One region of the Streptomyces sp. NPDC007863 genome, then DNA from elsewhere that is predicted to be linked to it. Evidence: riboswitches for the same ligand, from Rfam matches in the RefSeq annotation. Region 1 holds a riboswitch; each other region holds the start of a gene.

The links. A riboswitch is a leader RNA that binds a small molecule or an ion and turns the genes downstream of it on or off. The one in region 1 is predicted to bind thiamine pyrophosphate.
Region 2: another riboswitch for thiamine pyrophosphate. It lies ahead of ABZ621_RS07550 (thiamine ABC transporter substrate-binding protein); the one in region 1 lies ahead of thiC (phosphomethylpyrimidine synthase ThiC).
Region 3: another riboswitch for thiamine pyrophosphate. It lies ahead of thiO (glycine oxidase ThiO); the one in region 1 lies ahead of thiC (phosphomethylpyrimidine synthase ThiC).

Annotation. Positions count from the first base shown of each region.
Region 1 is NZ_JBEYEI010000008.1:67,368-74,998, reverse strand. Features, by position in the region: gene ABZ621_RS14695 (LacI family DNA-binding transcriptional regulator) at 1-724, shown strand, start outside; gene ABZ621_RS14690 (metallophosphoesterase) at 1,164-2,537, shown strand; gene ABZ621_RS14685 (hypothetical protein) at 2,699-3,340, shown strand; gene thiC (phosphomethylpyrimidine synthase ThiC) at 3,404-5,179, opposite strand; TPP riboswitch at 5,174-5,310, opposite strand; gene ABZ621_RS14675 (YibE/F family protein) at 5,349-6,764, shown strand; gene ABZ621_RS14670 (SsgA family sporulation/cell division regulator) at 6,930-7,370, opposite strand; gene ABZ621_RS14665 (helix-turn-helix domain-containing protein) at 7,509-7,631, opposite strand, start outside.
Region 2 is NZ_JBEYEI010000004.1:62,572-70,202, forward strand. Features, by position in the region: gene ABZ621_RS07545 (iron ABC transporter permease) at 1-209, opposite strand, end outside; gene ABZ621_RS07550 (thiamine ABC transporter substrate-binding protein) at 248-1,342, opposite strand; TPP riboswitch at 1,424-1,533, opposite strand; gene rlmN (23S rRNA (adenine(2503)-C(2))-methyltransferase RlmN) at 1,563-2,693, opposite strand; gene ABZ621_RS07560 (phosphatidate cytidylyltransferase) at 2,839-3,948, opposite strand; gene frr (ribosome recycling factor) at 3,948-4,505, opposite strand; gene pyrH (UMP kinase) at 4,556-5,323, opposite strand; gene tsf (translation elongation factor Ts) at 5,494-6,330, opposite strand; gene rpsB (30S ribosomal protein S2) at 6,442-7,344, opposite strand; gene ABZ621_RS07585 (M23 family metallopeptidase) at 7,602-7,631, shown strand, end outside.
Region 3 is NZ_JBEYEI010000002.1:260,601-268,231, reverse strand. Features, by position in the region: gene metF (methylenetetrahydrofolate reductase [NAD(P)H]) at 1-77, opposite strand, end outside; gene thiE (thiamine phosphate synthase) at 209-862, opposite strand; gene ABZ621_RS03840 (Rv2175c family DNA-binding protein) at 1,014-1,379, opposite strand; gene ABZ621_RS03835 (FAD-dependent oxidoreductase) at 1,449-2,672, opposite strand; TPP riboswitch at 2,755-2,868, shown strand; gene thiO (glycine oxidase ThiO) at 2,866-4,056, shown strand; gene thiS (sulfur carrier protein ThiS) at 4,053-4,253, shown strand; gene ABZ621_RS03820 (thiazole synthase) at 4,259-5,053, shown strand; gene pknB (Stk1 family PASTA domain-containing Ser/Thr kinase) at 5,155-7,077, shown strand; gene ABZ621_RS03810 (deoxyribonuclease IV) at 7,085-7,631, shown strand, end outside.

The DNA of each region.
Region 1 (7,631 bases):
CCATGACGTCTGGTCGAACGTCGCCCTCGACGGCACCGTCGTCATCGACCCCTCCGACCACGACCCGGTCGTCACCGAGCTCGTCCGCCAGGGCCTCCCCGTCGTCTCCGACGGACGCCCCGCCGGCACGCTCCCGGTGACCGCCTGGGTCGACAACGACCACGAGGCCGCCGTCCTCGCCCTCCTCGACCACCTCGCCGACGCCGGCGCACGCCGGATCGGCCTCCTCACCGGCACCACCACCGACACCTACACCCGCCTCTCCACCACCGCGTACCTCAACTGGTGCGAGCGGGTCGGACAGGACCCCGTCTACGAGGCCTACCCGGCGCACGACCCGTGCGCGGGCGCCGTCGCGGCCGACCGGCTGCTCGCCCGCCCCGACCGTCCCGACGCCGTCTACGGCCTCTTCGACCCCAACGGCACCGACCTCCTCGCCGCCGCCCGCCGCTACGGGCTGCGCGTCCCGGACGACCTGCTGATCGTGTGCTGCAGCGAGTCCACCGTCTACGCCACCACCGAACCGCCCATCACGACGCTCTCGCTCAAACCGCGGCGCATCGGCACCGCCGTCGTCCAGCTCCTCATCGACGCCATCGAAGGGATCGAGGGCGACGGTCCGCTCGAACAGGTGATACCGACCGAGCTGATCGTCCGCACCTCCTCGCAGCGCCGGTCGCCGCGGACGACGGTGAGCCCGCCGCGCTCACCCGCGAAGGACTGACGGGCCACAGGCCCGGACGACCGACGTCACCCTCCGGACTCCGGCCGCGCCGAAAGAGCGGCCGGACGAACGCCCCCGCACCATCCGAGTAACCGAGCACCACCCGAGTGACCGAGCATCACCCGAGTACGACCGAGCACCACCCCGGGGGCGACGCGCAGCACGAGGCGAGCCCGCCCCGGCACGACGCAGCACGACCCCGAGAACGAGCGCCGTCCCGTCCCTGCCCGTGGGCGGAGACGGCGAAACCGGGCACCCCACCGGACCCGACCCTGGACTGGACCTTCTCAATTCGGGCGAAACAACCGGTGAACCCGGAGCGAACCCGGATTCACCACCCCTGGTGCGTCACACAGGCGGACCCTCATTCCTATGATGGGCGCACGACACCGCGGACCCCCCGACCAGGCCGGTCCGCGATGTGCAGGGCATCGCGACGGTGGTGGAGGGGTCGATGACTCAGGGGGCCGGGCAGGATCCCGTGGAACGCACGGCGACATTGCGTGACTTCCGCGTACCCCCGTACGCCCGGGTGCCCGTGCAGGGCCACGCGGGCGAGCCGCCGGCCCCGCCCGCCGACCCCACGCTCCACCTGGGCACCCGCCCGGCCGCGTACCCCGAGCCGGTCGCGTTCCCGGAACCCCCGGCAGGGCCCAAGGCCCCCTCGTACCCCGAGGCACCCGCGTACCCCGAGGCCGCTGCGCGCCCCGAACCCGCCGCCTACGCCGAGGCCCCCGTACGCCCCGAACCGGTCGCGTACCCCGAGCCTCCGGTCCCGGGCGCGCCCGCCGGTGCCGCCCATCCCCTGGCCGCCGCCTCGGCCGCCGCACCCGTCGCCGCCTCCGCCCACCCCGGTGCGGACGGCTTCCCCGACGACTTCCCGGACGGGTACACGCCCACCGAGCGCGACCTCCCGGTCATCCAGCGCGGCGACACCCTCCAGGTCCCCGTCGCCCCGGCCGCCGCTCCCGCGCCCGTGCCCACCGGCGACGGCCCCGGGCCGCTCTACGTCGTCGGCGACGTCCACGGCTACCTCGACGAGCTCGTCGCCGCCCTCCGCGCCCAGGGCCTCGTGGACGAGAACGGCGGCTGGGCCGCGGGCAACGCCCGGCTCTGGTTCCTCGGCGACTTCACCGACCGCGGACCCGACGGCATCGGCGTCATCGACCTCGTCATGCGGCTCTCCGCCGAGGCGGCCGCCGCCGGCGGCTACTGCAAGGCGCTCATGGGCAACCACGAGCTGCTCCTCATCGGCGCCAAGCGCTTCGGCGACACTCCCGTCAACTCCGGGGCCGGCACCGCCACCTTCCAGGCCGCCTGGCTGCTCAACGGCGGCCAGAAGCACGACATGGACCGCCTCCAGGACGTCCACCTCCAGTGGATGTCCCGGCTCGACGCCGTCGTCCGCGAGGACGACCACCTCCTGCTGCACTCGGACACCACCGCGTACCTCGAATACGGCCAGACGATCGAGGACGTCAACGACACGGTCCACGAGGTCCTCACGCGCAACGACGCCGACGAGGTCTGGGACCTCTTCCGGAAGTTCACCAAGCGCTTCGCCTTCCGCGACGAGGGCGGCCCGCAGGCCGTCCAGGAGCTGCTCGGCACCTACGGCGGCTCCCGGATCGTGCACGGCCACAGCCCGATCCCGTACCTCCTCGGCCAGGTCGGCACGGAGGACGGCGAGGAGGAGTCCCGCCCGGTCGTCGACGGCCCGCACGTCTACGCCGACGGTCTCGCCATCGCCATGGACGGCGGTGTCACCATGGCCGGAAAGCTGCTGGTGGTCCAACTCCCGCTGGGGGACTGACCCCCACCCTGTGCATCCGGAGCGGGCGAATTCCGGAAACCCCCTGTCAGCGCGCACGGTCACGGCCCTACCATCGGTCTCCCCAGTTAGGCAGGCTCTCCTCCGCTTCCGCCCGGACCGCCGTTCCGCACGGCCGGTCCCGGCCCATCGAGCATCGGGGGATGCACATGAACGTGGCTCCGCACCTGCTGACCGAGGACCGCGCCGAGTACGAGCGGGTCCTCGACGACGCACTGCGCACCGCTCCGGAACGGCCGGAACTCGCCGGAGCGGGCACCCGGCTGACCATCGGTCAGCTGCGCGCGATGGCCCTGAACGCGACAGCGCTGATCACCGCCGCGGCGGCGAGCGAGTACGAGCACTTCACCAAGGTCCGCGAAGCGGACCGTGCCGCCTCCAACCGCCCCCGGACCCCCGCCCCCGACGAGTCCCCGGGCGCCGTCGCGGTCCTCATCGTCCTCGTCCCGGTCCTCGCCGGCGCCGCCGCCGCGATCTTCCTCCTGGTCGGCGCCGTGGTCCGCTGGCTCGCCCCGGACGCCGCCCTCGGCACCACACTGCTCACCGCCGGCCTGGTCTTCGGCGCCCTCGCCGCCGCCGGACTGCTCTGCGCGGGCGCCGGGCTCCTCCTGACCGCCCTCCGCAACAGCCCCGCCGAGACCGGCGCCCCCGACGACGAACTCGCCCGGGCCCGCGCCGCCTGGCGCCACGCCCTCCTGGAGCGCGGCGTCGTCCCCTTCCTCCAGGCCGCCCTCACGGCCACGGCCACCGACCCCGGCCGGGACGCGGGGCCCCCGCCCCCGTGACGCACCCCGGCCCGCGATCCCCCCGTGGACCGCGGGCCGGGGTGGGTCTCGTACGGCCGGTCGCTACTCCGCCATCGGCAGGTAGACGCGGTTGCCGGAGGCGGCGAACTCCGCCGACTTCTCGGCCATGCCGGCCTCGATCTCGTCCTTCTTCAGGTCACCGCCGTGCTCACGGCGGATGTCCTGGGAGATCTTCATCGAGCAGAACTTCGGACCGCACATCGAGCAGAAGTGGGCGGTCTTCGCGGGCTCCGCCGGCAGCGTCTCGTCGTGGAACTCACGGGCGGTGTCCGGGTCGAGGGCCAGGTTGAACTGGTCCTCCCAGCGGAACTCGAAGCGCGCGTCGGAGAGCGCGTCGTCCCACTCCTGCGCGCCCGGGTGCCCCTTGGCCAGGTCCGCCGCGTGTGCCGCGATCTTGTACGTGATGACACCGGTCTTCACGTCGTCGCGGTTCGGCAGGCCCAGGTGCTCCTTGGGCGTCACGTAGCAGAGCATCGCGGTGCCCCACCAGGCGATCATCGCCGCGCCGATGCCGGAGGTGATGTGGTCGTAGGCGGGCGCGACGTCCGTGGTCAGCGGGCCGAGCGTGTAGAACGGCGCCTCCTCGCAGATCTCCTGCTGGAGGTCGATGTTCTCCTTGATCTTGTGCATCGGGACGTGGCCCGGGCCCTCGATCATCGTCTGCACGTTGTGGCGCTTGGCGATCGTGTTCAGCTCGCCGAGCGTGCGCAGCTCCGCGAACTGGGCGTCGTCGTTGGCGTCCGCGATCGAGCCGGGGCGCAGACCGTCGCCGAGCGAGTACGTGACGTCGTACGCCGCGAGGATCTCGCAGAGCTCCTCGAAGTTCGTGTAGAGGAAGTTCTCCTTGTGGTGCGCGAGGCACCAGGCGGCCATGATCGAGCCGCCGCGCGAGACGATGCCGGTCTTGCGGCGCGCGGTGAGCGGCACGTACGGCAGGAGTACGCCGGCGTGCACGGTCATGTAGTCCACGCCCTGCTCGGCCTGCTCGATGACCGTGTCCTTGTAGATCTCCCAGGTCAGTTCCTCGGCCTTGCCGTCGACCTTCTCCAGGGCCTGGTAGAGCGGCACGGTGCCGATCGGCACGGGGGAGTTGCGCAGCACCCACTCGCGGGTGGTGTGGATGTTGCGGCCGGTGGACAGGTCCATGACCGTGTCGGCGCCCCAGCGGGTCGCCCAGGTCATCTTCTCCACCTCCTCCTCGATGGAGGAGGTGACGGCGGAGTTGCCGATGTTGGCGTTGACCTTCACCAGGAACCGCTTGCCGATGATCATCGGCTCGATCTCCGGGTGGTTGACGTTGGCCGGAAGCACCGCGCGGCCCGCCGCGATCTCCTCGCGGACGACCTCGGGGGAGACGTTCTCCCGGATCGCCACGTACTCCATCTCCGGGGTGATCTCGCCCCGGCGGGCGTACGCGAGCTGGGTCACGGCCTGCCCGTCGCGGCCCCGGCGGGGCAGCCGCGGACGGCCGGGGAAGACCGCGTCGAGGTTCTTGAGCCCGCCGCCGCGCGGCGAGGTGTGCTTGATGCCGTCGTCCTCGGGGCGGACCGGGCGGCCCGGGTACTCCTCGGTGTCGCCGCGCGCGATGATCCAGTTCTCGCGGAGCGGGAGCAGGCCCCGGCGCACGTCGGTGTCGACGGCGGGGTCGGTGTACGGGCCGGACGTGTCGTACAGCGTCACGTCCTTGCCGTTGGTGAGGTGCACCTGGCGGACGGGCACCCGGAGGTCGGGGCGGGAGCCCTCGACGTATCCCTTGTGCCAGCCCGGCGTGCGCTCGTCCTGGCTGGAAGCAGGCGTGCGTGCATCCTGAAGGGTCATGTGACCGAATCTCCCTACGCCGGCATTACCCGGTAACAGGTTCGGCGGTCGGCGCAGCCTCCTCCCGTACGTGTGCGTACGGTGATCAGCGCCCTCTCAGCCCGGTGCTCCGAGCTCCCGCGTGTGCAAAGGTGTCACGAGGCTAGCGCCCTCCCGGGCGTGCTGAACAGTGGGCCCCCACCGTTCTTGCGATGATCGGTCGGTGACTCCCCCCCAGCAGTCCCCCGATCCGCACGGCCACGAGCACGGCCACGAGCACGGGCACGGTTTCGGCCGGCCCGGTCCGGACCACGGTTCCGGCCATGGGCACAGCCACAGCCACGGGCCCGCCGCGCCCGTCTCGCGCCATCTGCGAAGAGTCATCGCGGCCGTCCTCATCCCCTTCGCCACCGCCGTGGTCGTCGGCCTCGTGGTGCTCTGGCCCGGTGGCACTCCGGCGCACGAGCGGACCGGCGTCGGCTTCGACCGGCAGACCGAGCAGGGCAAGGTCGTGGCGGTCGAGCAGGTGGACTGCAAGGACGTGAACGCCGCGCAGGTGCCGCCCACCGGCGACACCTCCACTCCGCAGGGCCGCGAGGCGGTCAACGCGCAGCAGGGGCAGTGCGAGAAGGCGACGATCGAGGTCACCAGCGGTCCGGACAAGGGGCGGCAGTTCACCGAGATCGTCCAGCCGGACGCCCCGCGCCAACTGGAGGAAGGCCAGGGCGTGGTGGTCGCCTACGCCCCCGACGCCCCGAAGGACCTGCAGTACTCGGTGACGGACGTGAACCGGAAGGTGCCGATGGCGGTCCTCGCCGGCATCTTCGCGCTCGCCGTCGTGCTCGTCGGCCGCATGCGGGGCGTCATGGCGCTGATCGCGCTCGCGGCGAGCTTCCTGGTGCTCACCCTCTTCATCCTGCCCGCGATCCTGGAGGGGTCGAACCCGCTGATCGTGGCGGTGGTCGGGTCGAGCGCGATCATGCTGCTCGCCCTCTACATGTGCCACGGCCTCTCGGCCCGGACCTCGGTCGCGGTCCTGGGCACGCTGATCTCGCTGCTCCTGATCGGCCTGCTCGGCTCCTTCTTCATCGGCTGGGCCTCGCTCAGCGGCAACACCGACGACTACACCGGGCTGATCCACGGCCTCTACCCGGAGATCGACATGTCCGGCCTGCTGCTCGCCGGTGTGATCATCGGTTCGCTCGGTGTCCTGGACGATGTCACCGTCACCCAGACCTCGGCCGTCTGGGAACTGCACCAGGCCGATCCGGACATGGGACCGCGCGCCCTGTACCGGGCCGGGATCCGGATCGGCCGCGACCACATCGCCTCGGTGGTGAACACGCTGGTCCTGGCCTACGCCGGCGCCTCACTCCCGCTGCTCCTGCTCTTCACCATCGCGGAGAGCAGCATGGGGACGGTGGCCAACAGCGAGCTGGTGGCGGAGGAGATCGTCCGGACGCTGGTCGGCTCGATCGGTCTGGTCGCCTCGGTGCCGGTCACGACGGCACTCGCGGCGCTCGTGGTCTCGGCCGACCGTCCCTCGGCGGCGGAGGCCGGCGGCCGGGCGGCGGGCCGCGGCGGACGGCGGCGCCGCGCGAAGTGACGCGTGCGCGGCGGCCGTACGGGGCGGGCCGCGGCGGCGGCCGGGCGGAGCGGGGCGCCTGCGGCGGTCGTACGGGAGGGGTGACCGGCGTCGGCGGTACGGGAGGGGTCCCGGCGTCGGGCGTACGGGAGGGGCGCCGGCGTCGGACGTACGGAGTGGTGTCCGTCAGGCGGGACCGGCGCTCTCCTCGGCGAGGATCTTGCCGAGCGCGGCCTCCAGACTGTCCTCGAAGTCGCCCAGCGCCTGTTCCTGACCGAGCGGCACCAGCTTGTCCGTGCGGTCGAGGAAGGCGACCAGCGGCGGGGCGCTGGCACGGAAGAGGGCGCGGTCACCGCCCACCTGGAGCCGGATGGAGACGTCCGACAGGCCCTCGGGGTCGGTCGGGGCGATGTGGACGTCGCCGTCGCCGCTGGGGCGGTTGATCCCGTCGAGCAGCAGCTCTCTGCCGAACGCCCAGGTCACGGGCGCGTCTCCGGGGAGGTGGAAGGTCATCCGCACCGCGTAGGGATCCCGGGTCTCGTATCGCAGTTCGACTGGGATCTTGAAGGAGAGCTCCTCGGAGACGAGGAAGCTCATCAGGACCTCGGCCTGAACCGACTCTCGCATCATGTACCCCGCAGTAGATGGAGCAGTTGTGTAAACACAGCTGCTGAAAGCTGTGACCGAAACGGCCAGGAATGATCCCCCGTGGCCCTCTTGACGCAATCGTGCTGTACGCGCTAGCGGATCACAAGGAGTGATTTTTCAGATACTGATAGAGAAGGCGAGCGAACTGAAGAGGTTTCCGATCTCCGTCTGTAGCCGCTCGACTGCTGGGAGCAACCGTTCTTCCTGGTGAAGCGGTAGAGAAATGGCCAGAGTGGCCGC
Region 2 (7,631 bases), on a different contig from region 1:
GCCCCCGGCAGCGCCACGAGCAGCGTGAGCCCGGTGGAGGCGGCCGCCTGCCAGACGGTGAAGCCGAGCACGTCGAGGATGTCGGAGCGGCCCAGGGTCGCTCCGATCGCCCCGAGGTCCCAGGCGCCGTCGGGCCGCAGCCCGCGCTCGACGATCGACGCGACGGGCCAGGCGAAGAAGACCGCGAAGAACGCGACGGGCAGGGCCATCAGGCCCAGCCGCGCCGCGCTCCCCTTCGGGTCGCGCCTCACTTGAGGACGAGCGACGACCACTGCTGGATCCAGGCCTCACGCTGCGCGGCGATCTTCTCCGGCGCCACCGTCTCCGGCTTCTCGATCACCACGCCGTGCTTCGTGAACAGCTCCGGCAGGGCCGCGTCCTTCGCCACCGGGTTCACGAACATCTGCAGCGGCATGTCGTCCTGGAACTTCTTCGAGACCAGGAAGTCGATCAGCGCCTTGCCGCCCTCGGGGTTCTTCGCCCCGTTCAGCAGGCCCGCGAACTCGATCTGGCGGAAGCAGGTGCCGGTGGACACCCCGGTGGGGGCCTCCTTCGGCTGCGGCTCCGCGTACAGCACCTCGACCGGCGGGCTGGAGGCGTAGGAGACGACCAGCGGGCGGTCGCCCTTGGCCTCCTTGCCGCCGGCCGAACCGGAGAACTCCTGGTTGTAGGCGAGCTCCCAGCTGTCGACGGTCTTCACGCCGTTCGCCTTCAGCTTCTTCCAGTAGTCCTGCCAGCCGGCGTCGCCGTACTTCGCGACCGTGCCGAGGAGGAACCCGAGGCCCGGGGAGGACCGCTCCGGGTTCTCCACCACGAGGAGGTCCTTGTACTCCGGCTTCAGCAGGTCGTCGAAGGACTGCGGCGGCGCCAGCTTCTTGTTCGCGAAGTACTTCTTGTCGTAGTTGACGCAGATGTCGCCGGTGTCGATCGGCGTGACCCGCTGCTCCTTGTCGAGCTTGAAGGTGTCCGGGACCCGGTCCAGGCCCTTCGCCTCGTACGGCACGAAGATGCCGTTGTCGAGGGCGCGGGAGAGCAGCGTGTTGTCGACGCCGAAGAAGACGTCGCCCTGCGGGGAGCCCTTGGTCAGGATCTCCTTGTTGACGGCCTCGCCCGCGTCACCGGCCTTGAGGACCTTGACCGTGAATCCGGTCTGCTTCGTGAACTCGGCCAGCACCTCCTTGGAGGCGTTGAAGGAGTCGTGGCTGACGAGCGTCACGGTCTTCGGCGCGGGCTCCCCGGTCTTCCCCGCGGCGTCGCGGGCGGACTCGGTGGAGCAGGCGGCCAGGCCCGTGACGCCGAGCGCCGCGGCCAGCGCGACGGCGGCGGCCTTCTTGGTGTGCATGTGTATGTCCTCCTGGGTGGGACCAGAAGGAGACGCGGCCCTGCCCGCGGCCGGGGACCGGACGCGGGCAGGGCGCAACAGCTCGAGTTACGACCGAACTTCCTACCCGGAATGACCCGGGCGAGGTTCAGAGGGTCTGCGGTCTACGGTTACCGCACTCTCAGCGCTGTGGCGCTCCCCTGTCGGAATATGCAGGTGTGTTCGAGCACAGGGTACAAGGTCAGCGTTCGGAGGCGGCGAGCTGTCCACAGGCGCCGTCGATCTCCTGGCCCCGGGTGTCCCGGACGGTGACCGGCACGCCGTGGCGGGCGATGGCCTCGACGAAGGCCTTCTCGTCCTCCGGCCGGGAGGCGGTCCACTTCGAGCCGGGCGTCGGGTTCAGCGGGATCAGGTTGACGTGCACCCGCTTGCCCTTGAGCAGCTTGCCCAGCAGGTCGCCCCGCCAGGCCTGGTCGTTGATGTCCCGGATGAGGGCGTACTCGATGGAGACCCGGCGGCCGGACTTCTCGGCGTACTCCCACGCCGCGTCCAGCACCTCCCGCACCTTCCAGCGGGTGTTCACCGGCACCAGCGTGTCGCGGAGCTCGTCGTCCGGGGCGTGCAGGGAGACCGCGAGCCGGCACTTGAAGCCCTCGTCGGCGAAGCGCAGCATCGCCGGCACCAGGCCCACGGTCGACACGGTGATGCCGCGCTGCGACAGGCCGAGGCCGTCGGGCTCGGGGTCGGTCAGCCGGCGGATGGCGCCGACGACCCGCTTGTAGTTGGCGAGCGGCTCGCCCATCCCCATGAAGACGATGTTCGAAAGCCGCGCGGGCCCGCCGGGCACCTCGCCGTCGCGCAGCGCGCGCATGCCGTCGACGATCTGGTGCACGATCTCGGCGGTCGAGAGGTTCCGGTCGAGACCGGCCTGGCCGGTCGCGCAGAACGGGCAGTTCATGCCGCAGCCGGCCTGCGAGGAGATGCACATCGTCACCCGGTCCGGGTAGCGCATCAGCACCGACTCCACGAGCGTGCCGTCGTGCAGCCGCCACAGGGTCTTGCGGGTGGTGTCGTCGTCGCACGAGATGTGCCGCACCACCGACATCAGGTCGGGCAGCAGCTCGCCGGCCAGCTTCTCCCGCGAGGCGGCCGGGATGTCGGTCCACTCGGCGGGGTCGTGCGCGTACCGCGCGAAGTAGTGCGTCGACAGCTGCTTGGCGCGGAAGGGCTTCTCGCCGATCGCGGCGACGGCCTCCTTGCGCTCGGCGGGCGAGAGGTCGGCGAGGTGCCGCGGCGGCTTCTTGGCCCCGCGCGGGGCGACGAAAGTGAGTTCTCCGGGCAGCGGACGGGCCACGACGGCGTCTCTCCTCATACAGGCACGAGGTCGGACGTCCCGCGACGGCGGGGAGTGCGGCAGGGCGATGCCGGGGCGACCTCACTGGACCGTCCCCGCGGTGGCGAGGACGACGAAGGGCCCGGGCCACAGGCCCGAGCCCTTCCAGAGTACCCGCTGTCCGTCAACCCGTTCCGACGAAGAGCGCGAGCAGCAACCACACCACCGGCGCCGTCGGCAGGAGCGAGTCCAGGCGGTCCATGATGCCCCCGTGCCCCGGGAGCAGCGTGCCCATGTCCTTGATGCCGAGGTCGCGCTTGATCATCGACTCGCCGAGGTCGCCGAGCGTCGCGCTCGCCGCCACCGCGAGGCCGAGGAGCAGACCCTGCCACCAGATGCCGTCGTCGATCAGGAACTGCATGCACAGCGCGCCGGCCGCCATCGCGAAGGCCACCGCGCCGAACAGTCCCTCGCGGGTCTTGCCCGGACTGATCCGCGGCGCCAGCTTGTGCTTGCCGAAGCGCCAGCCCACCGCGTACGCCCCGGTGTCGCTGACCACCGTGAGCAGCAGGAAGGTCAGCACCCGCCACGGCCCGTCGTCGGCGGTGAGCAGCATCGCCACGAAGGTCGCCAGGAACGGCACGTAGAACGCGGCGAAGACGCCCGCCGTGACGTCCTTCAGATACCCCTCGGGGGGTTCCGTCATCCGCCAGACGAGCACCGCGAGCGCCGTCAGGGCCATCGCGACCCAGGCGCCCTCGGGGCCCCGCACGTACCCGGCGACGACCATCGCCGCGCCGCCGACCGCGAGCGGCACCAGCGGCGCCTTGATCGCCTTGCGCTCCTGGAGCCGGGAGGTCAGCTCCCAGAGTCCGACGACCACGGCCACCGCGACCACACCGACGAAGGCCGGCTTCCAGATGAACAGGGACGCGATGATCACGGCCCCGAGACCGACGCCGACCCCTATCGCCGCGCCCAGGTCCCGGCCCGCGCTCTTCTTCTGCCGGGGCGTGGGGCCCGAGGACGGCGGAGGAGGCGGGACGGGGCTGGGCATGGGCTCCTGCGGGTGCTCGTGCGGGGTCTCGTCACGGAAGAGGGGACCGCTCGGGTGAGCGGCCCCCCGTCCGTGTCCGTCCTGGAATCCGCCGGCGGGTACGTCGGGCACGATGGGCATGGGGCGAGTCTGCGCCGCCCGGTGCCGATCGAGGGCGGGACCCGCCGGGGCAGGCCCCTGGTCGGGTCCGCCGAGACCTGAACCGGCCGCCGGCGCCCCCCAGGATGAGTCGTTCATCAGACCTCGAGGAGCTCGGCTTCCTTGTGCTTCAGGAGCTCGTCCACCTGCGCCACGTACTTCGCGGTGGTGTCGTCGAGCTCCTTCTCCGCGCGGCGGCCCTCGTCCTCGCCGACCTCGCCGTCCTTGACGAACTTGTCGATGGTCTCCTTGGCCTTGCGGCGCACGGAGCGGATCGAGATCTTGGAGTCCTCGGCCTTGCCCTTGGCGACCTTGATGTAGTCGCGGCGGCGCTCTTCGGTGAGCTCCGGGAAGGTCACCCGGATGATGTTGCCGTCGTTGCTCGGGTTGACGCCGAGGTCCGAGTCGCGGATGGCCTGCTCGATGTTGCGCAGCGCGCTCTTGTCGAACGGGGTCACCACGGCCATGCGCGGCTCCGGCACCGAGAACGACGCCAGCTGGTTGATGGGGGTGAGGGCGCCGTAGTAGTCGGCCACGATCTTGTTGAACATCGCCGGGTGCGCACGGCCGGTGCGGATCGCGGCGAAGTCCTCCTTGGCGACCACGACCGCCTTCTCCATCTTCTCCTCGGCCTCGAGGAGGGTCTCTTCGATCACCACATGCTCCTGCGTGTCGTCGCGTTGTGTCGGTTGAGGGCGGGCCTGGGTCAGGCCCGGGTGCCCTGGTCGCTCACGAGTGTGCCGATCTTCTCACCCGTCACGGCGCGCGCGATATTGCCCTCGGCGAGCAGTTCGAAGACGAGGATCGGGAGCTTGTTGTCGCGGCACAGGGTGATGGCGGTGGCATCGGCGACCTTGAGGTCGCGGGTGATGACCTCGCTGTACTCCAGGGCGTCGAACTTGACCGCGGCGGGGTTGGTCCTCGGGTCGGAGTCGTAGACGCCGTCCACGCCGTTCTTCCCCATGAGGAGCGCTTCGGCGTCGATCTCCAGGGCCCGCTGGGCGGCGGTCGTGTCGGTGGAGAAGTACGGCATGCCCATGCCGGCGCCAAAGATGACCACGCGGCCCTTCTCCAGGTGGCGCACGGCGCGCAGCGGGATGTACGGCTCGGCGACCTGGCCCATGGTGATGGCGGTCTGGACGCGGGAGTCGATGCCCTCCTTCTCTAGGAAGTCCTGGAGGGCGAGGCAGTTCATCACGGTGCCGAGCATGCCCATGTAGTCGGAGCGGGCCCGGTCCATGCCGCGCTGCTGGAGCTCGGCGCCGCGGAAGAAGTTGCCGCCGCCGATGACGATGGCGATCTGGGCGCCGTCGCGGACCACGGCCGCGATCTCACGCGCGATGGCGTGCACGACGTCCGGGTCGACACCGAGACCGGTACCGCCGGAGAAGGCTTCTCCGGACAGCTTCAGCATGTAGCGGCCGAGCTTCTTGCCGCTGTTGTCGTCGTGGCCCTGTTCGGCGCCCTGATTCATGGAGATCTCCTCGTACACATACGAAGAAGGCCATTGCCCTGGGTCCTCGTGGGTTTCCCGTACGGCAATGGCCTCCTCGTCACATCTGCGGTCGTCCCGCGCGGGGCGGGACGACTGTCTCAGACCCTACCCGGGTCCGGTGTCCGTCGCTTTCGCGTGGACGGACGGACTCAGATGCCGACCTTGATGCGGCTGAAGCGCTTCAGGGTGACACCGGCCTCGTCCAGGATCTGCTGGACGGACTTCTTGTTGTCCAGGGCGTACGGCTGGCCGAGCAGCGTGGCGTCCTTGAAGAAGCCGTTGACGCGACCCTCGACGATCTTGGCGATCGCGGCCTCGGGCTTGCCCTCGGCGCGGGTGGTCTCCTCGGCGATGCGACGCTCGGACTCGACGACCTCGGCCGGGACGTCCTCACGGGTGAGGTACTTCGGCGCGAAGGCGGCGATGTGCTGCGCGACACCCTTGGCGACCTCGGCGTTCTCCTTGTCGAACTCGACGAGGACACCGATCTGCGGCGGGAGGTCGGGCATGGTGCGGTGCATGTACGCGGAGACGTAACCGTCGGCGTAGGCCGCGAAGCGGTCGAGGACGATCTTCTCGCCGAGGTTGGCGTTGGCCTCGTCCACGAAGGCCTGCACGGTCTTGCCGGCCTCGATCTCGGAGGCGAGCAGGGCCTCGATGTCGGCCGGCTTGGTGGCGGCGACGTGGGCGGCGAGGGCGTCGGCGACGGCGAGGAACTTGTCACCCTTGGCGACGAAGTCCGTCTCGCACTTCAGCTCGACGATGACGCCGGAGGTGTTGTCGTCGGCGATGAGGGAGACCACGGCGCCGTTCTCGGCGGAGCGGCCCTCACGCTTGGCGACACCCTTCTGGCCCTTGATGCGCAGGGCCTCTACGGCCTTGTCGACATCGCCGTCGGCCTCTTCGAGGGCCTTCTTGCAGTCCATCATGCCGGCGCCGGTGAGCTCACGGAGCTTCTTGACGTCAGCGGCGGTGTAGTTCGCCATGAGTCTGTTTCTCTCTCGAAGTCAGAAAGATCTACGAAGATCTACGGCGGGACGGCGGGGGCTTTCTGAGCCCCCGCCGTCACCTCCGCGGTGTTTCCGGGGTGCGGAAGGTCAGCCCTGCTCGGCGGCGGGAGCCTCGGCCTCGGCCTCGGCGGCCGGGGTCTCGACCTGAGCCTCGGCCTCGACGGCCTTCTCGGTCTCGGCGGAGGACTGGACCTCGGCGGCCTCGTCCTTCTTCTCGCCCTCGAGCAGGTCGCGCTCCCACTCGGCGAGCGGCTCGCCGGCGGCCTTCTCGCCCGGCTTCGAGTCACCGGTGGCGGCACCGGAGCGGGCGATGAGGCCCTCGGCGACGGCGTCGGCGATCACGCGGGTGAGCAGGGTGACGGAGCGGATCGCGTCGTCGTTGCCCGGGATCTTGTAGTCGACCTCGTCGGGGTCACAGTTGGTGTCGAGGATCGCGACGACCGGGATGTTGAGCTTGCGAGCCTCGCCGACGGCGATGTGCTCCTTCTTGGTGTCGACGATCCAGACGGCGCTGGGCACCTTCTGCATCTCGCGGATACCACCGAGGGTCTTCTCCAGCTTGGCCTTCTCGCGCGAGAGGACCAGGAGCTCCTTCTTGGTGAGACCCGAGGCCGCGACGTCCTCGAAGTCGATCTGCTCGAGCTCCTTGAGGCGCTGCAGACGCTTGTAGACGGTCGAGAAGTTGGTGAGCATGCCGCCCAGCCAGCGCTGGTTGACGTAGGGCATGCCGACGCGCGTCGCCTGCTCGGCGATGGCCTCCTGGGCCTGCTTCTTCGTACCGACGAACATCACGGAGCCACCGTGCGCGACGGTCTCCTTGACGAACTCGAAGGCGCGGTCGATGTACGACAGCGACTGGAGCAGGTCGATGATGTAGATGCCGTTGCGCTCGGTGAAGATGAAACGCTTCATCTTCGGGTTCCAGCGACGGGTCTGGTGACCGAAGTGGACGCCGCTCTCCAGCAGCTCCCGCATCGTGACGACGGCCATGGCCGTATCTCCTTGGGTTTCTCGGTTGTGTTCCTGACGCCCCGGCGCGCCGTGCCACGAAGGACCGAAAGGCGCTGCCACCGCGCTCTTGGAGACGAGTGGCGGGGCGTGCGAAGTCGACCCGGTGACCCGGGTCGCCATAGGAAGTGTACGGGAACCCGGGAGCGCCGGGTGACGGCGCTGTCCACAGGCCGCCCTCTGTCCACAGAAATCGCCCGGGACCGGCATGAACCGCCCGCCCCGGGGACGCTCTCCCCATGCAGCTCACCACGGTCTTCCTCGCCCTG
Region 3 (7,631 bases), on a different contig from region 1:
TACGACGTCCCGGCGGCGAGGATCTCGCGGACCGTGCGGGCGCGGTCCGTACGGACGGAAGCGGTTCCAAGGGCCATACGGGCAGGTTAGACGGGGTCCAGCGGGGCGCGGTATCCGCGTCCGAGGAGTGGACACCTTTTCGGACAGCGGTACGAGGCCCGCCGGGGCGGGTCGTCGGGGCGGATCCCGCGGGGGCGGGCCGTCGGCGTCAGGCGCCTGCCCGCTCCCGGACGCGCTTGGCGAGGGAGGCGGCGGCCGCGGCCGGGTCGTCGGCCTCGGTGAGCGCGCGGACCACGACGATGCGGCGGGCTCCGGCGTCGAGGACCTGGTCGAGGTTGGTCTCGTCGATGCCGCCGATGGCGAACCAGGGGCGGTCCTGGGCGAGCCCCGCGGCGTACCGCACCAGGTCGAGGCCGGGGGCGTACCGCCCGGGCTTGGTGGGGGTGGGCCAGCAGGGGCCGGTGCAGAAGTAGTCGACGCCGGGTTCGGCGGCGGCCGCGGCGGCCTCGGACTCGGCGTGGCAGGAGCGGCCGATGAGCACCTGGTCGCCGAGGACGGCGCGGGCGGCGGGGACGGGCAGGTCGCCCTGGCCGAGGTGGAGGACGTCGGAGCCGATGGCGTGGGCGACGTCGGCCCGGTCGTTCACGGCGAGGAGCTTGCCGTGGCGGCGGCAGGCCTCGGCGAGGACGGCGAGGTGCTCCAGCTCCTCGCCGGCCTCCATGCCCTTGTCGCGGAGCTGCACGATGTCGACGCCGGAGGAGAGCACGGCGTCGAGGAAGGCGGGCAGGTCGCCCTGGCGCTTCCGGGCGTCGGTGCACAGGTAGAGCCGGGCGTCGGCGAGCCGCTCACGAGGCGTGGGCATGGTGGTTCCCCCCGTCGGGTGGTGCCGGTGCCGCGGCGCGGGGGCCGCGGCACCGGCGGTGGTGGTTCGGTGTCCGGAAGCCGGTGTCCCGGGCTCCGGGGTGTCTCGGACCCCCGGAGTCACGGACTCGGGCGTCCCGGGTTTCGGTGGGTCAGACGGCGAGCGCCTGGGCGCGGCGCTTCACCTCCGTACCGCGATTCTCGCCGAGGGCCTGCGCGGGGGTGCCGGGCAGGCTCGGGTCCTCGGTGAAGAGCCACTCCAGCATCTCCTCGTCGGAGAAGCCGTCGTCCCGCAGGAGCGTCAGGGTGCCGGCGAGGCCCTTGACGACCTTGTCTCCCTGGATGAAGGCGGCGGGCACCTGGAGCGCGTTGTTCTCTCCGCGGCGCACGGCGATCAGCTGGCCCTCCTTCACCAGCTGCCGCACCCGCGTCACCTCGACGTCGAGCATCTCCGCGATGTCGGGGAGGTAGAGCCAGGCGGGGACGAGAGCATCGATGTTTGCGTCAATCTCGGTCACGGGACAAGCCTGCCATCCGGGACCGACAGTCGGTAGTCGGGCCCGCCCCGGCCGCCGCCGTCCGGGTTGTCAGCGGACGGCGGACTTGAGCGGCACGGCCGGGTCGGCGGCCCGCTCGGGGTCGACGGGGGTGCCGGCCTCGATGAGCTTGCGGCCCTGGGCGAGGTCGCGGGGGCGGCCGACGGCGAGGAGCGCGACCGGCACTCCGTCGCGCAGCCAGAGCACCGCCCAGGAGGCGCCGGACGCGTCCCCGCGCCGCACGAGGGTGTCGGCGCCGGTGTGGTGGCCGGCGTACTGGACGAAGCGGCCGAACTGCTCGGACCAGAAGTACGGGACGGGGTCGTACGGCGCCGGGGCGGCGCCGTCGGCTCCGGTGAGGTCGGCGGCGACCGTGCGGGGGCCCTGGAGGGCGTTGTCCCAGTGGTGGACGAGGAGGCGCTCCCCGTAGCGGGCGGAGGGGAAGGAGGCGCAGTCGCCGACCGCGTACACGTCGGGCAGGGAGGTGCGCAGCCGCTCGTCGGCGGTGACGGCGCCGCTGGGGTCGAGGGCGATGCCGGAGCCCGCGAGCCAGTCGGTGGCGGGGCGGGCGCCGATGCCGACGACGACGGCGTCGGCGGGGAGTTCGCGGCCGTCGGCGAGGACGACGGCGCCGGGGCGGACGGTGGCCACGCGCGCGTGGGTGAGGAGTTCGGCGCCGCTCTCGGCGTACCAGCCGGCCATGGCGGTGGTGACCTCGTCGGGCAGGGCGCCGGCGAGCGGGAGGGGGGCGGCCTCGACGACGGTGACGGCGCAGCCGGCCTCGCGGGCGGCGGTGGCGAACTCGGCGCCGATCCAGCCGGCGCCGACCACGACGACGGAGCCGCCGCCGGCCAGGACGGGGCCGAGGCGGACGGCGTCGTCGAGGGTGCGCAGCAGGTGGACGCCGGGGACGCCCTCGGTGCCGGGGAGGGTGAGGGGGTGGGCGCCGGTGGCGAGGACGAGGGCGTCGTACGGGACGGGGCCCGCCTCGGTGTCGAGTTCGCGGTCGGCGGGGCGCAGTCCGGTGACGTCGAGGCCGAGGCGGAGGTCGACGCCGAGTGACTCGAAGTCGACGTCGAAGGCGGAGTGCTCGGCCTTTCCGAGGAGGACCGCCTTGGAGAGCGGGGGCCGGTCGTAGGGCTGGTGGGGTTCGGCGCCGATGAGGGTGACGGGGCCCTCGAAGCCCTGCTCGCGCAGGGCGACGGCGGTCTGTACGCCCGCCATGCCCGCGCCGACGATCACCACGTGCCGCTGGGTCTGCTTCTGCTCGCTCACCCGCCCACCATACGCATCTGACGAACCGTCAGATAGGAGGCCCCCTGTGGAGCTCCGCCGACGGGGGCTAGGGTGGCGGGCACACACCACTCGCGGGAGCCCGGACGCACCGGGCTGAGAGGGAGGCTGACCGGCCTCCGACCGTACGAACCTGATCCGGGTCATGCCGGCGAAGGGAGGGGCGGGAACGCCCATGCGTTCTTCCGAAGGAACAGAAGACCATCAGGTCACCGACGTCCTCGTGATCGGCGGGGGCGTCATCGGCCTCGTCACGGCCTGGCGGGCGGCCCAGCGCGGACTGACCGTAGCGGTGGCCGACCCCGAACCGGGCGGCGGCGCCGCGCGGGTCGCGGCCGGCATGCTCGCCGCCGTCACCGAACTGCACTACGGCGAGGAGACCCTCCTCGGGCTCAACCTCGCCTCCGCCGCGCGCTACCCGGCCTTCACGGCCGAGCTGGAGGAGGCCACCGGCCTCGACGTCGGCTACCGCGCCTGCGGCACCCTGGCCGTCGCGCTCGACGCCGACGACCGCGCCCACCTGCGCGAACTGCACGCCCTCCAGACCCGCTGCGGACTCGACTCCGAGTGGCTCAGCGGCCGCGAGTGCCGCCGCCTCGAACCCATGCTGGCGCCCGGGGTGCGCGGCGGACTCCGGGTCGACGGCGACCACCAGGTCGACCCGCGCCGGCTGGCCGCCGCGCTGCTCACCGCCTGCGAGCGGGCCGGGGTGGTCTTCCACCGGGCGCTCGCCGAGCGGCTCACGGTGGCGGGCGACCGGGCGACCGGAGCCGTCCTGCGCGACGGCACGGCGCTCTCCGCAGGCCGGACCGTCCTCGCCGCCGGCAGCCTCAGCGGCCGGCTCGCGGGCGTGCCGCCGTCGGTGCTGCCGCCGGTCCGCCCGGTGAAGGGCCAGGTCCTGCGGCTGCGGATCCCCGCCCCGTACGCCCCCTTCCTCTCCCGCACCGTGCGGGCGGTGGTCCGCGGCAGCCACGTCTACCTGGTGCCGCGCGAGAACGGCGAGCTGGTCGTCGGCGCCACCAGCGAGGAGCTGGGCTGGGACACCACGGTGACCGCCGGCGGGGTGTACGAGCTCCTCCGCGACGCCCACGAGCTGGTCCCCGGCCTCACCGAGCTGCCGCTCACCGAGACCCTCGCCGGACTGCGCCCCGGCTCCCCCGACAACGCCCCGATGCTCGGCCCGACCGCCCTGCCCGGCCTCGACCTGGCCACCGGCCACTACCGCAACGGGATCCTCCTCACCCCCGTCACCGGCGACGTCATGGCGGAGGTGCTCACCACCGGCGTCCTGCCCGACGAGGCGCGCCCCTTCTCCCCCCGCCGCTTCCCCACCGCCCTCTCCGCACGTCAGGAGCAGCCCGCATGAACGTGTCCGTGAACGGCGAGCCCCGCGTGCTCGCCGCCCCCGTCTCCCTGGAGGCCCTGGTCACCGGCCTCACCACCGCCCCGTCCGGGGTCGCCGCCGCCGTCAACGAGACGGTGGTGCCGCGCGGCGAGTGGGGGGCGACGCTGCTCGCCGACGGCGACCGGGTCGAGGTCCTCACCGCGGTGCAGGGGGGCTGAGCGCGATGTCCGACGACGTGTTCGCCCTCGGCGGTACGGAGTTCTCCTCCCGGCTCATCATGGGCACCGGCGGCGCCCCCAGCCTGGACGTCCTCGAACGCTCCCTGGTGGCGAGCGGCACCGAACTCACCACGGTCGCCATGCGCCGCCTCGACCCCACCGTGCAGGGCTCGGTCCTCTCCGTCCTCGACCGGCTCGGCATCCGCGTCCTGCCGAACACGGCGGGCTGCTACACGGCCGGCGAGGCGGTCCTCACGGCCCGGCTGGCCCGGGAGGCCCTCGGCACGGACTGGATCAAGCTGGAGGTGGTCGCCGACGAGCGGACCCTCCTCCCCGACGGGGTGGAGCTCCTCGACGCCGCCGAGACCCTGGTGGACGACGGCTTCACCGTCCTCCCCTACACCAACGACGACCCGGTCCTGGCCCGGAAGCTGGAGGACGTGGGCTGCGCGGCGATCATGCCGCTCGGCTCCCCCATCGGCTCCGGCCTCGGCATCCGCAACCCGCACAACTTCGAGCTGATCGTGGAGCGCGCCGGGGTGCCGGTGATCCTCGACGCGGGCGCGGGCACCGCCTCGGACGCGGCGCTCGCGATGGAGCTGGGGTGCGCGGCGGTGATGCTCGCCTCGGCCGTGACCCGGGCCCAGGAGCCGGTCCTGATGGCCTCGGCGATGCGCCACGCGGTCGAGGCGGGCCGCCTCGCGCACCGCGCGGGCCGCATCCCCCGCCGCCACTTCGCGGAGGCCTCCTCGCCGACGGAGGGCCTGGCCCGGCTGGACCCGGAGCGCCCCGCCTTCTGAGCCCGCCCCCGGAGCCGGCCCCGAGCGGGGTACGTCACAAGCGTGCTGCGGTCGGGGCCGGGGGGCGGGGCGGGTCCGTACCGGCTCGTAGACTCGACGCCGTGGACACGACCCTTCAGGACCCCCTCGTCGGGCGGCTGCTCGACGGCCGCTACCGCGTCGACGCGCGCATCGCCGTCGGCGGGATGGCCACGGTCTACCGGGCCGTCGACACCCGCCTCGACCGCGTCCTCGCGCTCAAGGTGATGCACCCCTCCCTGGCCGCCGACGCGGCCTTCGTCGAGCGGTTCATCCGCGAGGCGAAGTCCGTCGCCCGCCTCGCGCACCCGAACGTGGTCGCCGTCTTCGACCAGGGCGCCGAGGGCGCGTACGTCTACCTGGCGATGGAGTACGTCTCCGGCTGCACCCTCCGGGACGTGCTCCGCGAGCGCGGCGCCCTCCAGCCCCGCGCCGCCCTGGACATCCTGGAGCCGGTCCTCGCCGCGCTGGGCGCCGCGCACCGGGCCGGGTTCGTGCACCGGGACATGAAGCCGGAGAACGTCCTGATAGGGGACGACGGCCGGGTCAAGGTCGCCGACTTCGGGCTCGTCCGCTCGGTCGGCTCGGCGACCGCCACCACCGGCGCGGTCCTCGGCACCGTCTCGTACCTCGCCCCCGAGCAGATCGAGCACGGCACCGCCGACACCCGGGCCGACGTGTACGCCTGCGGCGTCGTCCTGTACGAGATGCTGACGGGCGGCAAGCCGCACTCCGGCGACACCCCCGCCCAGGTCCTGTACCAGCACCTGAACACCGACGTGCCGGCCCCGTCCGCCGCCGTCCCCGGACTGCCCCTCGGACTCGACGAGCTGGTCGCCGCCGCGACCGCCCGCAACCCCGAGGTGCGGCCGCACGACGCCGTGGCGCTGCTCGCCCTGCTCCGGGAGGCGCGGGCCGCGCTCACCGACGAGCAGCTGGACGCGCTGCCGCCGCGGGCCAGGACCGAGCAGCGGGACACCGGCGAGGACCGCACCAGCGTGATCGCCCGCCCGGTGCCCGCGCCGGAGGCCACCGACCCGCACGCCGTGCAGCACACCAGCCGCCTCGCCACGCCCGAGCCCCCGGCGGCCGGACCCCGCCGCGCGAACCGTCGCACGGCGCCGCGCGGCCCCCTCCTGATCGTCCTCGGCGTGCTGCTCGCCCTGGGTCTCGGCGGTGGCGTCTGGTACATCAACGCCGGCCAGTTCACCCGCGTCCCCGCCGTCCTCGGCCAGACCGAGCGGGCGGCGGGCGAGCGGCTCGCCGACGCCGGCCTGGAGCTGGGCACGACGAAGCGCGCCTTCAGCGACGTGTACGAGCGCGGCACCGTGATGGCCGTCGACCCGGCGCCCGGCGAGCGGGTCCGCAGCCACGCCACCGTCACGCTCACCCTCTCCCGGGGCCCGGAGATCGTGAAGGTCCCCAACCTCAAGAACAAGCCGCTCGACGAGGCCAGGCGGATCCTCACCGAGCAGGGCCTCGCGCCCGGCGTGGTCACCTCCGCCTTCAGCACGACCGTCGCCCAGGGCGCGGTGATCGCCTCCGACCCGGAGCCGGGCACCGAGCGGGCCCCGGACTCGGCCGTGGCGCTGGTGGTCAGCAAGGGCGCCCCGGTCGACGTCCCGGACGTGACCGGCGAGACCGTCGCCGACGCCACCGCCGCCCTCCAGGAGGCCGGCCTCAAGGTCTCCGTCGCGCCGGAGCGGGTCCACTCCCCCGAGGACGCCGGATCGGTCGCCGCCCAGTCCCTCGCCGAGGGCAGCCGGGCCGCGAAGGGCGACGCGGTCACCCTGACCGTCTCCAAGGGCCCGCGCCCGGTCGAGGTGCCGGACGTCGTCGGCCTGTCGACCGACGAGGCCCGCGAGAAGCTGGAGACGGCGGGCTTCGAGGTGAAGGTGGAGAAGAGCTTCCCCTTCCTCGGCGACGAGGTCACGGGCCAGTCCGTCGAGGGCGGGCTGACCGCCCCGGAGGGCTCCACCGTCGCCATCACGATCAAGGGAATCTGAGAGAACCATGCGCAACCCCGTCGGCGGCCACGTCCCCGTGGCCGGCGGTCTCGCCACGACCGGTCTCGGCTACGCCCGCGAGCTGGGCGCCGAGACCGTCCAGGTCTTCGTCGCCAACCCGCGCGGCTGGGCCACCCCGGCCGGAAACCCGGCCCAGGACGAGCGGTTCCGGGAGGAGTGCGCCGAGGAGTCGATCTCGGCCTGGGTCCACGCCCCCTATCTGATCAACTTCGGTTCCCACACCGAGGCCACCGTCGAGAAGTCCGTGGAGTCGCTGCGGCACTCGCTGCGGCGCGGCCGGGAGATCGGCGCGAAGGGCGTGGTCGTGCACACCGGCTCGGCGACCGGAGGCCGCCCGCGGGCGGAGGCGCTGGCGCAGGTACGGGAGCGGATGCTGCCGCTGCTCGACGAGCTGACCCACGAGGACGACCCGTACCTCCTCCTGGAGTCCACGGCCGGCCAGGGCTTCTCGCTCTGCTCCAAGGCGGAGGACTTCGGCCCGTACTTCGACGCCCTGGACCACCACCCCCGGCTGGGGATCTGTCTCGACACCT